3 regions of the Streptomyces sp. YIM 121038 genome follow, and region 2 is predicted to be linked to each of the others. Evidence: riboswitches for the same ligand, from Rfam matches in the RefSeq annotation. Region 2 holds a riboswitch; each other region holds the start of a gene.
The links. Region 2 has a riboswitch for thiamine pyrophosphate ahead of thiO (glycine oxidase ThiO). Riboswitches for the same ligand answer to the same signal wherever they lie in the genome.

Region 1 (3,243 bases), 2.0 Mb from region 2:
AGAGCATCGCCGTGCCCCACCAGCCGATCATCGCGGCGCCGATGCCGGAGGTGATGTGGTCGTACGCGGGCGCGATGTCGGTGGTCAGCGGGCCGAGCGTGTAGAACGGCGCCTCCTCGCAGATCTCCTGCTGGAGGTCGATGTTCTCCTTGATCTTGTGCATCGGGACGTGGCCCGGGCCCTCGATCATCGTCTGCACGTCATGCGCCTTGGCGATCTTGTTCAGCTCGCCCAGGGTCTCCAGCTCGGCGAACTGCGCGCGGTCGTTGGCGTCCGCGATGGAGCCGGGCCGCAGGCCGTCCCCGAGCGAGTACGTGACGTCGTACGCCGCGAGGATCTCGCAGAGCTCCTCGAAGTGCTCGTAGAGGAAGCTCTCCTTGTGGTGCGCGAGGCACCAGGCCGCCATGATCGATCCGCCGCGCGAGACGATGCCCGTCTTGCGGTTCGCGGTGAGCGGGACGTACGGCAGGCGGACGCCCGCGTGCACCGTCATGTAGTCCACGCCCTGCTCGGCCTGCTCGATGACCGTGTCCTTGTAGATCTCCCAGGTCAGCTCCTCGGCCTTGCCGTCGACCTTCTCCAGGGCCTGGTAGAGCGGCACGGTGCCGATGGGCACGGGGGAGTTGCGCAGGACCCACTCGCGGGTCGTGTGGATGTTGCGGCCGGTGGACAGGTCCATGACCGTGTCGGCGCCCCACTGGGTCGCCCACGTCATCTTGTCGACCTCCTCCTCGATGGAGGAGGTGACCGCGGAGTTGCCGATGTTGGCGTTGACCTTGACCAGGAACTTCTTGCCGATGATCATCGGCTCGATCTCCGGGTGGTTCACGTTGGCCGGGAGCACCGCGCGGCCCGCCGCGATCTCGTCGCGGACGACCTCGGGCGCCATGCTCTCCCGGATGGCCACGTACTCCATCTCCGGCGTGATCTCCCCGCGGCGCGCGTACGCGAGCTGGGTCACCGCCTGCCCGGCGCGGGCGCGGCGCGGCTGGCGCGGGCGGCCGGGGAAGACCGCGTCGAGGTTGCGCAGGCCGCCGCGCGGCGAGGTGTGCTTGACGCCGTCGTCCTCGGGCCGGACCGGGCGGCCCGCGTACTCCTCCGTGTCGCCGCGGCCGATGATCCAGTTCTCCCGCAGGGGGGTGAGCCCCCGGCGTACGTCGGTGTCGATCTCCGGGTCCGTGTACGGACCCGATGTGTCGTACAGGGTCACGGCCTTGCCGTTGGTGAGGTGCACCTGGCGGACCGGCACGCGCAGATCGGGGCGCGAGCCCTCGATGTACGCCTTGTGCCAGCCGGTGGACTTCCCGACCTCCGAAGCGTCCTGCCCGCTGGGCGCGGTCTGACCGCTGGGCGCGGCCTGTCCGCTTTCGGGCTGCATGGAGGCAGGCGTGCGTGTGTCCGATGTGGTCATGAGACCTACTCCCTACGCCGGCATTACCCGGTAACAGGTTCGGCGGTCGACGCAGCGGCTTCCGTACGGTCCGATTCCCGTTCGTACGGAGGTCAGCGCCCTCTCAGCCCGGTGCTCCGAGCTCCCGCGTGTGCAAAGGTGCCTCCACGCTAGCGTCATATCGGGCGCGGTGAACAGAGGGCCCCCTCCGTTCTTGCGATGATCGGGCCGTGACCACCACAGAGCCCCCCACACCGCCGCCGCCCCCGCCCGGTCCGCACGGGCACGGGCACGGGCACGGACATGCGCACAGCCACGGCCCCGCCGCGCCCGTCTCCCGGCATCTGCGCAAGGTCATCGCCGCCGTGCTGATCCCCTTCGCCACGGCCGTCCTCGTCGGCCTCGTGATGCTCTGGCCCGGCGGCACCCCCGACCACGAGCGCACCGGCGTCGGCTTCGACCGGCAGACCCAGTCGGCCACCGTGGCGAAGATGGACACGCTCCCCTGCGAGGACGTGAACGCCTCCCAGACCCCGCCCAACGGCGACACCTCCACCCCCGAGGGCCGGTCCGCGCAGTCGCGCTCCGAGGGCACCTGCAAGAAGGCCACGATCAAGGTGACCAGCGGCCCGGACAAGGGCTACACCTTCACGGAGATCGTCCAGCCCGACTCCCCCCGGCAGCTGAAGCTGGGCCAGGGAGTGGTGGTCGCCTACGAGCCCAAGGCGCCCAAGGGCCTGCAGTATTCGATCGCCGACGTGAACCGCAAGGTCCCGATGGCCCTGCTCGCGGGCATCTTCGCGCTGGCCGTCGTCGTGGTGGGACGGCTGCGCGGCGTCATGGCCCTGGTCGCCCTCGCGGTGAGCTTCCTGATCCTGACCTTCTTCATCCTGCCCGCGATCCTCCAGGGCTCGAACCCCCTGGTCGTCGCGATCGTCGGGGCCAGCGCCATCATGCTGATCGCGCTCTATATGTGCCACGGCCTGACCGCGCGCACATCGGTGGCGGTGCTCGGCACCCTGATCTCCCTCCTCCTCATCGGCCTACTCGGCTCGCTCTTCATCGGCTGGGCCTCCCTGACCGGCAACACGGACGACAACACCGGCCTGATCCACGGCCTCTACCCGTCCATCGACATGAGCGGCCTGCTGCTCGCGGGCGTCATCATCGGCTCCCTCGGCGTGCTCGACGACGTCACCGTCACCCAGACCTCCGCGGTCTGGGAGCTGCACCAGGCCAACCCGACGATGGGCTGGCGCGGTCTGTACCGCGCGGGCATCCGCATCGGCCGCGACCACATCGCGTCGGTCGTGAACACCCTGGTCCTCGCCTACGCGGGCGCCGCTCTCCCCCTTCTGCTGCTCTTCTCCATCGCCCAGAGCAGCGTGGGCACCGTCGCCAACAGCGAGTTGGTCGCCGAGGAGGTCGTCCGCACCCTGATCGGCTCGATCGGCCTCGTCGCCTCCGTCCCCGTCACCACCGCGCTCGCCGCCCTGGTCGTCTCCGCCGACCGGCCGGGCGCAGCCGTCCCGGTCCCGGCCGTCCCGGGCGCGGCTCCGGGCGCGGCTCCGGGCGCCGCGGTGGGCTCCTCACATCCGGCGGGGCCTGGGGGGCCGGGCGGACCGGCGGGGCCCGGTGGGCCTGGTGGGCCTGGTGGGCCTGACGGCTCCGGTGGGCCCGGTGGGCCAGGTGTGCCTGGGGGAACGGCCGGGCCGGGGCCTGTGGGGCCTACGGGGCCCGCCAGTGTCGCCTCGCCCCGTACGGGCGCCTCTCCGGCCCGGCCACGCCTCACCCGTGGCGGCACGGGCCGCCGCCGAAAACCCTGAACTCCCCCTCGCCGACCGGTTCCTCAC
Region 2 (3,243 bases):
CGTGCCGGGCAGGGTCGGGTCGGGGGTGAAGAGCCACTCGAGCGCCTCTTCGTCGGAGAAACCGTCGTCCCGCAGGAGCGTCAGCGTTCCGGACAGGCCCTTGACGACTTTGTCGCCGTCGATGAAGGCCGCCGGAACCTGAAGCGTCCTGTTCTCACCGCGGCGCACGGCGATCAGCTGGCCCTCCTTGACCAGCTGCCGCACGCGCGTCACCTCGATGTCGAGCATCTCTGCGATGTCGGGGAGGTGGAGCCAGGCGGGGACGAGAGCATCGGTCTTTGCGTCAATCTCGGTCACGGATCAAGCGTGCCACCTCCGGCCGGGGGCCGGTAGCGGGGGGCCGGGGCTTCGCGCCCCGGGCCCGTGTGCTGGGGCGCTCCGGCGTGAGCCGCGTCGCCGCGCGCAGGCGCCTCAGGAGCGGATCGCCTTCTTCAGCGGGATCGCCGGGTCCGTGACCAACGTCGCGTCCATCGGGGTGGCCGCGTCGATCAGCTTCCTCGACTGGGCCAGGTCCCGGGGGCGGCCCACCGCGAGGACGGCCACCAGGGCGCCGTCGCGGAGCCAGCAGGCCGTCCAGGACGGGGTCGCGGGGTCGCCGCGCCAGATCAGCTCGTCGGCGGCCGCGTGATGGCCCGCGTACTGCACGAAGCGGCCGAACTGCTCGGACCAGAAGTACGGCACCGGGTCGTACGCCTCCGGGGCCTCGCCGACGATGGCGGCGGCCACCGTGCGCGGTCCCTGCACGGCGTTGTCCCAGTGGTGGACGAGGAGCCGTTCGCCGTAGCGGCCCGACGGGAAGGACGCGCAGTCGCCGACCGCGTACACGTCGGGCACGGAGGTGCGGAGCCGGTCGTCGCCCACGACCTCGTGGTGGGTGCCGAGCTCGATGCCGGAACCGGCGAGCCAGGCCGTCGCGGGCCGGGCGCCGATGCCGACGACGACGGCGCCCGCGGGCAGCCTGCTGCCGTCGTCGAGGAGGACCGAGCCCGGCTCGACGCGCGCCACGCGCGCGTGGGTACGCAGTTCGGCGCCCGCCTCGGCGTACCAGCCGGCCATCGGGGCCGCGACCTCGGCGGGCAGCGCGCCCGCGAGCGGCCGCCCGGAGGCCTCCACGACGGTCACGGCGCAGCCCGCGTCGCGCGCGGCCGTGGCGAACTCCGCGCCGATCCAGCCCGCCCCGACGACCACGACGTCGTGCTGCTCGGCGAGCACCGGCCGCAGCCGCTCCGCGTCGTCGAGCGTGCGCAGCAGATGGACCCCGGGCACGCCGTCCGAGCCGGGCAGGCGGATCGGTTCGGCACCGGTGGCGAGGACCAGGCTCTCGTACCCGACCGGGCCCGCCGCCGTGTCCAGCGCGTGGTCCGCGGGACGGACGCCGGTGACCTCCACGCCGAGCCGCAGCTCGATGCCGAGGGCCTCGAAGTCGATGTCGAAGGCCGAGCCCTCGGCCTTGCCGAGCAGCACCGCCTTGGACAACGGCGGCCTGTCGTACGGCTGGTGCGGCTCCGCGCCGATCAGGGTCACCGGGCCGGTGAACCCCCGTTCGCGCAGCGCCACGGCCGTCTGCACCCCGGCCATGCCCGCGCCCACGATGACGACCCGCTGTTCCGCCCGCTTCCGCTCTTCGCTCACCCGATCAACTGTAGGACGGCCCCCCGCGCCGGAACACGACGGGCTTACCGGCCCGGCGGGCGACGGGCTAGGCTGGCCGGTGCAGAGCACTCGCGGGAGCCCGGACGACCGGGCTGAGAGGGAGGCTGGGACGGCCTCCGACCGTACGAACCTGATCCGGGTCATGCCGGCGAAGGGAGGGGCTGGACGCCCATGCGTTCCCATCCGAAACCACCGAACGCGTCCGTTTCCCGTACGTCACCTTCTCGTACGTCACCACCGTCCGCCGGCCCGGCGGACGTCCTGGTCGTCGGCGGTGGCGTCATCGGTCTCGTCACGGCCTGGCGGGCCGCGCGGCGCGGCCTGTCCGTCACGGTCGTGGACCCCGAGCCCGGCGGCGGCGCCGCACAGGTCGCGGCGGGCATGCTGGCCGCCGTCACCGAACTGCACCACGGCGAGCAGACGCTGCTCGGTCTGAACCTGGCCTCCGCCCGGCGCTATCCGGACTTCGCCGCCGAGCTGACGGAGGCGTCCGGCGAGGACATCGGCTACCGAGCCTGCGGCACGCTGGCCGTCGCGCTCGACTCCGACGACCGCGCCCACCTGCGCGAACTGCACCTCCTCCAGCGGCAGTCGGGCCTGCACCCGGAGTGGCTGAGCGGCCGCGAGTGCCGTCGCCTCGAACCGATGCTCGCCCCCGGAGTGCGCGGCGGCCTCCGCGTCGACGGCGACCACCAGGTCGACCCGCGCCGGCTCACCACCGCCCTCCTGGTGGCGTGCGAGCGGGCCGGAGTGGCCTTCACGCGCGCGTGGGCGGAGCGGCTCGTCGTCGCGCGGGACCGCGCCACCGGCGTCGTCCTCGCCGACGGCACCACGCTCGGCGCCGGACAGACCGTCCTCGCCGCGGGCAGCCTCAGCGGCCGACTCGCCGGGGTCCCCGACCACGTCCTGCCGCCGGTGCGGCCCGTGAAGGGCCAGGTCCTGCGGCTCACCGTGCCCGAGCGGTACGCGCCGTTCCTGAGCCGCACCGTGCGCGCCGTCGTCCGCGGCAGCCACGTCTATCTCGTGCCACGGCTCAGCGGCGAGCTCGTCGTGGGCGCGACCAGCGAGGAACTCGGCTGGGACACCACGGTCACCGCGGGCGGCGTGTACGAGCTCCTGCGCGACGCCCACGAGCTGGTCCCCGGCATCACCGAGCTGCCGCTCACCGAGACCCGGGCCGGGCTGCGGCCGGGCTCGCCCGACAACGCCCCGCTGCTCGGGCCCACCGCCCTGCCCGGCCTGCACCTGGCCACCGGCCACTACCGCAACGGCGTGCTCCTGACCCCCGTCACCGGCGACGCCATGGCGCACCTCCTGACCACCGGCGAACTGCCCGACGAGGCCCGGCCGTTCACGCCGCTGCGCTTCGCCGCGGCCGCCCCCGCCACGCCCAAGGACCTTTCGGAGCTGCCCGTATGACCACGCCCTCCGCCGCCCTCGCCCTGTCGGTCAACGGCGAGGCACGCGACGCCGCCGCGGGCACCACGCTCGACGCCCTCGTCGCCGAGCTGACCACCGCGCCGTCCGGCGTCGCCGCGGCCCTCAACGAAACCGTCGTCCCGCGCGCGCGGTGGGCCACCACCGTGCTCC
Region 3 (3,243 bases), 3.9 Mb from region 2:
GGGCCATGAGCCCGAGCCGCGCCGCGCCTCCCCGCGACGGCCGCCGACCCCTGCGGGCCGGGGCCTTCGCTACTTCAGTACGAGCGAGGTCCACGACTTGACCCACGGCTCACGGTTGTCGGCGATCTTCTTGGGGGCCATGGTCCCGGGCTCGGCGACCTCGACGCCGAACTCCTGGAACAGCTTCGGCACCCGCGCGCCCTCCCGCACGGGGTTCACGAACATCTGCAGCGGCATGTCGTCCTGGAACTCCTTGCCGGACAGGAAGTCGAGCAGGGCCTTGCCGCCCTTGGCGTTCTTGGCGTTGCTGAGCAGGCCCGCGTACTCGATCTGCCGGAAGCAGGTGCCGGTCGCGACGCCGGTCGGGGCCTGCTTCGGCTGCGGCTTGGCGTACAGGACCTCGACGGGCGGCGAGGAGGCGTACGACACGACGAGCGGCCGGTCGCCCTTGGCCTTGCGGCCGCCCGCCGAGCCGGAGAACTCCTGGTTGTAGGCCTGGTCCCAGCCGTCGACGACCTTGACGCCGTTGTCCTTGAGCTTCTTCCAGTAGCCCTGCCAGCCGTCGTCGCCGTACGCGGCCGCGGTGCCGAGCAGGAAGCCGAGGCCGGGCGAGGACGTGGAGGCGTTCTCGGTGACCAGGAGGTTCTTGTACGCGGGCTTCACCAGGTCGGCGAAGGTCTTCGGCGGCGCGAGCTTCTTGTCGGCGAAGTACTTCTTGTCGTAGTTCACACAGATGTCGCCGCTGTCGACGGGCGTCACGCGGCGCTCGCCCTTCGCGAGCCGGTACTCCGGCTTCACCAGGCCCGCGTCCTTGGCCTCGTACGGCTGGAAGAGACCGTTGTCGAGGGCGCGCGAGAGCAGGGTGTTGTCGACGCCGAAGAAGACGTCACCCTGGGGGTTGCCCTTGGTGAGGATCGCCTTGTTGACGGCCTGGCCCGCGTCGCCGTCCTTGAGGACGCGGACCTTGTACCCGGAACGCTTCTCGAAGTCCTTCAGGACGTCCTTGGAGACGTTGAAGGAGCCGTGGCTGACCAGGGTGACGTCCTTGGACCCCTGCGAGGAGCCGCCGGAGTCGCCGCCCGAGCCGCACGCGGAGACGGCGACGAGCCCGAGGCCCACCGCGACCGCGGTGAGCGTGGCCTTCTTGGTGGTGCTCACGTGAGTTCATTCCTCCTGGAGTGACCAGGAGAAGACGCGGCCCTGCCCGCGGACCGGACGGTTCGCGGGCAGGGCGCAACAGCTTGAGTGGTGACCGAACTTCCTACCCGGAATGACCCGGGCGAGGTTCAGAGGGTCTGCGGCCGGCCTGTGTCAGGTGCCGCACTCTCAGCGCTGTGGCGCTCCCCTGTCGGAATATGCAGATGTTCCGGCCAGCGTACCGCGCTAGCGTTCGGCTGCCGCGAGCTGTCCACAGGCGCCGTCGATCTCCTGACCTCGGGTGTCGCGGACGGTCACCGGCACGCCGTGGGCGGCGATGGCCTCGACGAAGGCCTTCTCGTCCTCGGGGCGCGAGGCCGTCCACTTCGATCCCGGCGTGGGGTTCAGCGGGATCAGGTTGACGTGCACCGGCTTGCCCTTGAGGAGGCGGCCGAGGCGGTCACCGCGCCAGGCGTGGTCGTTGATGTCGCGGATCAGTGCGTACTCGATGGAGAGCCGCCGCCCGGACTTCGCCGCGTACTCCCAGCCGGCGTCCAGGACCTCGCGGACCTTCCACCGGGTGTTCACCGGGACGAGGGTGTCGCGCAGCTCGTCGTCGGGCGCGTGCAGGGAGATCGCCAGGCGGCACTTGAAGCCCTCGTCGGCGAACCGGTGGATGGCCGGCACCAGGCCGACCGTCGAGACGGTGATGCCGCGCTGGGACAGGCCCACGCCGTCGGGCTCGGGGTCGGTGAGGCGGCGGATCGCGCCGACCACCCGGTTGTAGTTGGCCAGCGGCTCGCCCATGCCCATGAAGACGATGTTGCTCAGCCGCGCGGGGCCGCCCGGGATCTCGCCGTCGCGCAGGGCCCGCATGCCGTCCACGATCTGGTGCACGATCTCGGCCGTGGACAGGTTCCGGTCGAGGCCGGCCTGGCCCGTGGCACAGAACGGGCAGTTCATGCCGCAGCCCGCCTGGGAGCTGATGCACATCGTCACCCGGTCGGGGTACCGCATGAGGACGGACTCGACGAGCGTGCCGTCGAAGAGGCGCCACAGCGTCTTGCGCGTGGTGTCGTCGTCGCAGCTGATGTGCCGCACGACGCTCATCAGCTCGGGAAGCAGCGCCTCCTGGAGCTTGCCGCGGGCCCCGGCCGGGATGTCCGTCCACTGCTCGGGGTCGTGCGCGTACCGCGCGAAGTAGTGCTGCGAGAGCTGCTTGGCGCGGAACGGCTTCTCGCCGATGGCGGCGACGGCCTCCTTGCGCTCGGCGGGCGTGAGGTCGGCGAGATGCCGCGGCGGCTTCTTGGCTCCGCGCGGCGCGACAAACGTGAGTTCTCCGGGCTTGGGCATGATGGCTCTATTGTCCCAGAGATACGACAAGGAGCCCGCCGCCTGTGGACAACGGGCCCCTCACGCAAGAAACACCAGGTCAGCCGAGCTGCACCAACGAGGTTGCGCCACCCCGGGGACGAGGGGTCACCCCGACCCGACGAACACCACCAAGAGCAGCCACACCACCGGCGCCGTCGGCAGCAGGGAGTCGAGCCGGTCCATGATGCCGCCGTGGCCCGGCAGCAGCGTGCCCATGTCCTTGATGCCGAGGTCCCGCTTGATCATGGACTCGCCGAGGTCGCCGAGCGTCGCGCTCGCGGCCACCGCGAGGCCGATCAGGAGGCCCTGCCACCACGTGCCGTCGTCGATCATGAAGTGCATGCACAGCGCGCCCGCCGCCATGGCGAAGGCCACCGCGCCGAGCAGGCCCTCCCGGGTCTTTCCGGGGCTGATGCGCGGCGCCAGCTTGTGCTTGCCGAAGCGCCAGCCGACCGCGTACGCCCCGGTGTCGCTGACCACGGTCAGGATCAGGAAGGTGAGCACCCGCTGCGGGCCGTCGTCCGCGGTGAGCATCAGCGCCACGAAGGTGGCGAGGAACGGCACGTAGAAGGCCGCGAAGACGCCGGCGGTGACGTCCTTGAGATAGCCCTCGGGCGGCTCCGTCATACGCCAGACGAGTACCGCGAGCGCGGTGAGTGCCATCGCCACCCAGGCACCCTCGGCGCCGCGCACGTACCCGGCGACGACCATCGCCGCGCCGCCCACCGCGAG

Region 1: linked by a shared signal. The riboswitch ahead of thiC (phosphomethylpyrimidine synthase ThiC) and the one ahead of thiO (glycine oxidase ThiO) in region 2 are both predicted to bind thiamine pyrophosphate.
Region 3: linked by a shared signal. The riboswitch ahead of C9F11_RS29360 (thiamine ABC transporter substrate-binding protein) and the one ahead of thiO (glycine oxidase ThiO) in region 2 are both predicted to bind thiamine pyrophosphate.

Annotation. Positions count from the first base shown of each region.
Region 1 is NZ_CP030771.1:4,872,275-4,875,517, forward strand. Features, by position in the region: gene thiC (phosphomethylpyrimidine synthase ThiC) at 1-1,411, opposite strand, end outside; TPP riboswitch at 1,404-1,549, opposite strand; gene C9F11_RS20600 (YibE/F family protein) at 1,621-3,216, shown strand.
Region 2 is NZ_CP030771.1:2,854,832-2,858,074, forward strand. Features, by position in the region: gene C9F11_RS11895 (Rv2175c family DNA-binding protein) at 1-297, opposite strand, end outside; gene C9F11_RS11900 (FAD-dependent oxidoreductase) at 412-1,578, opposite strand; TPP riboswitch at 1,715-1,827, shown strand; gene thiO (glycine oxidase ThiO) at 1,825-3,072, shown strand; gene thiS (sulfur carrier protein ThiS) at 3,069-3,243, shown strand, end outside.
Region 3 is NZ_CP030771.1:6,787,087-6,790,329, reverse strand. Features, by position in the region: gene C9F11_RS29365 (iron ABC transporter permease) at 1-94, opposite strand, end outside; gene C9F11_RS29360 (thiamine ABC transporter substrate-binding protein) at 70-1,158, opposite strand; TPP riboswitch at 1,241-1,357, opposite strand; gene rlmN (23S rRNA (adenine(2503)-C(2))-methyltransferase RlmN) at 1,384-2,490, opposite strand; gene C9F11_RS29350 (phosphatidate cytidylyltransferase) at 2,617-3,243, opposite strand, start outside.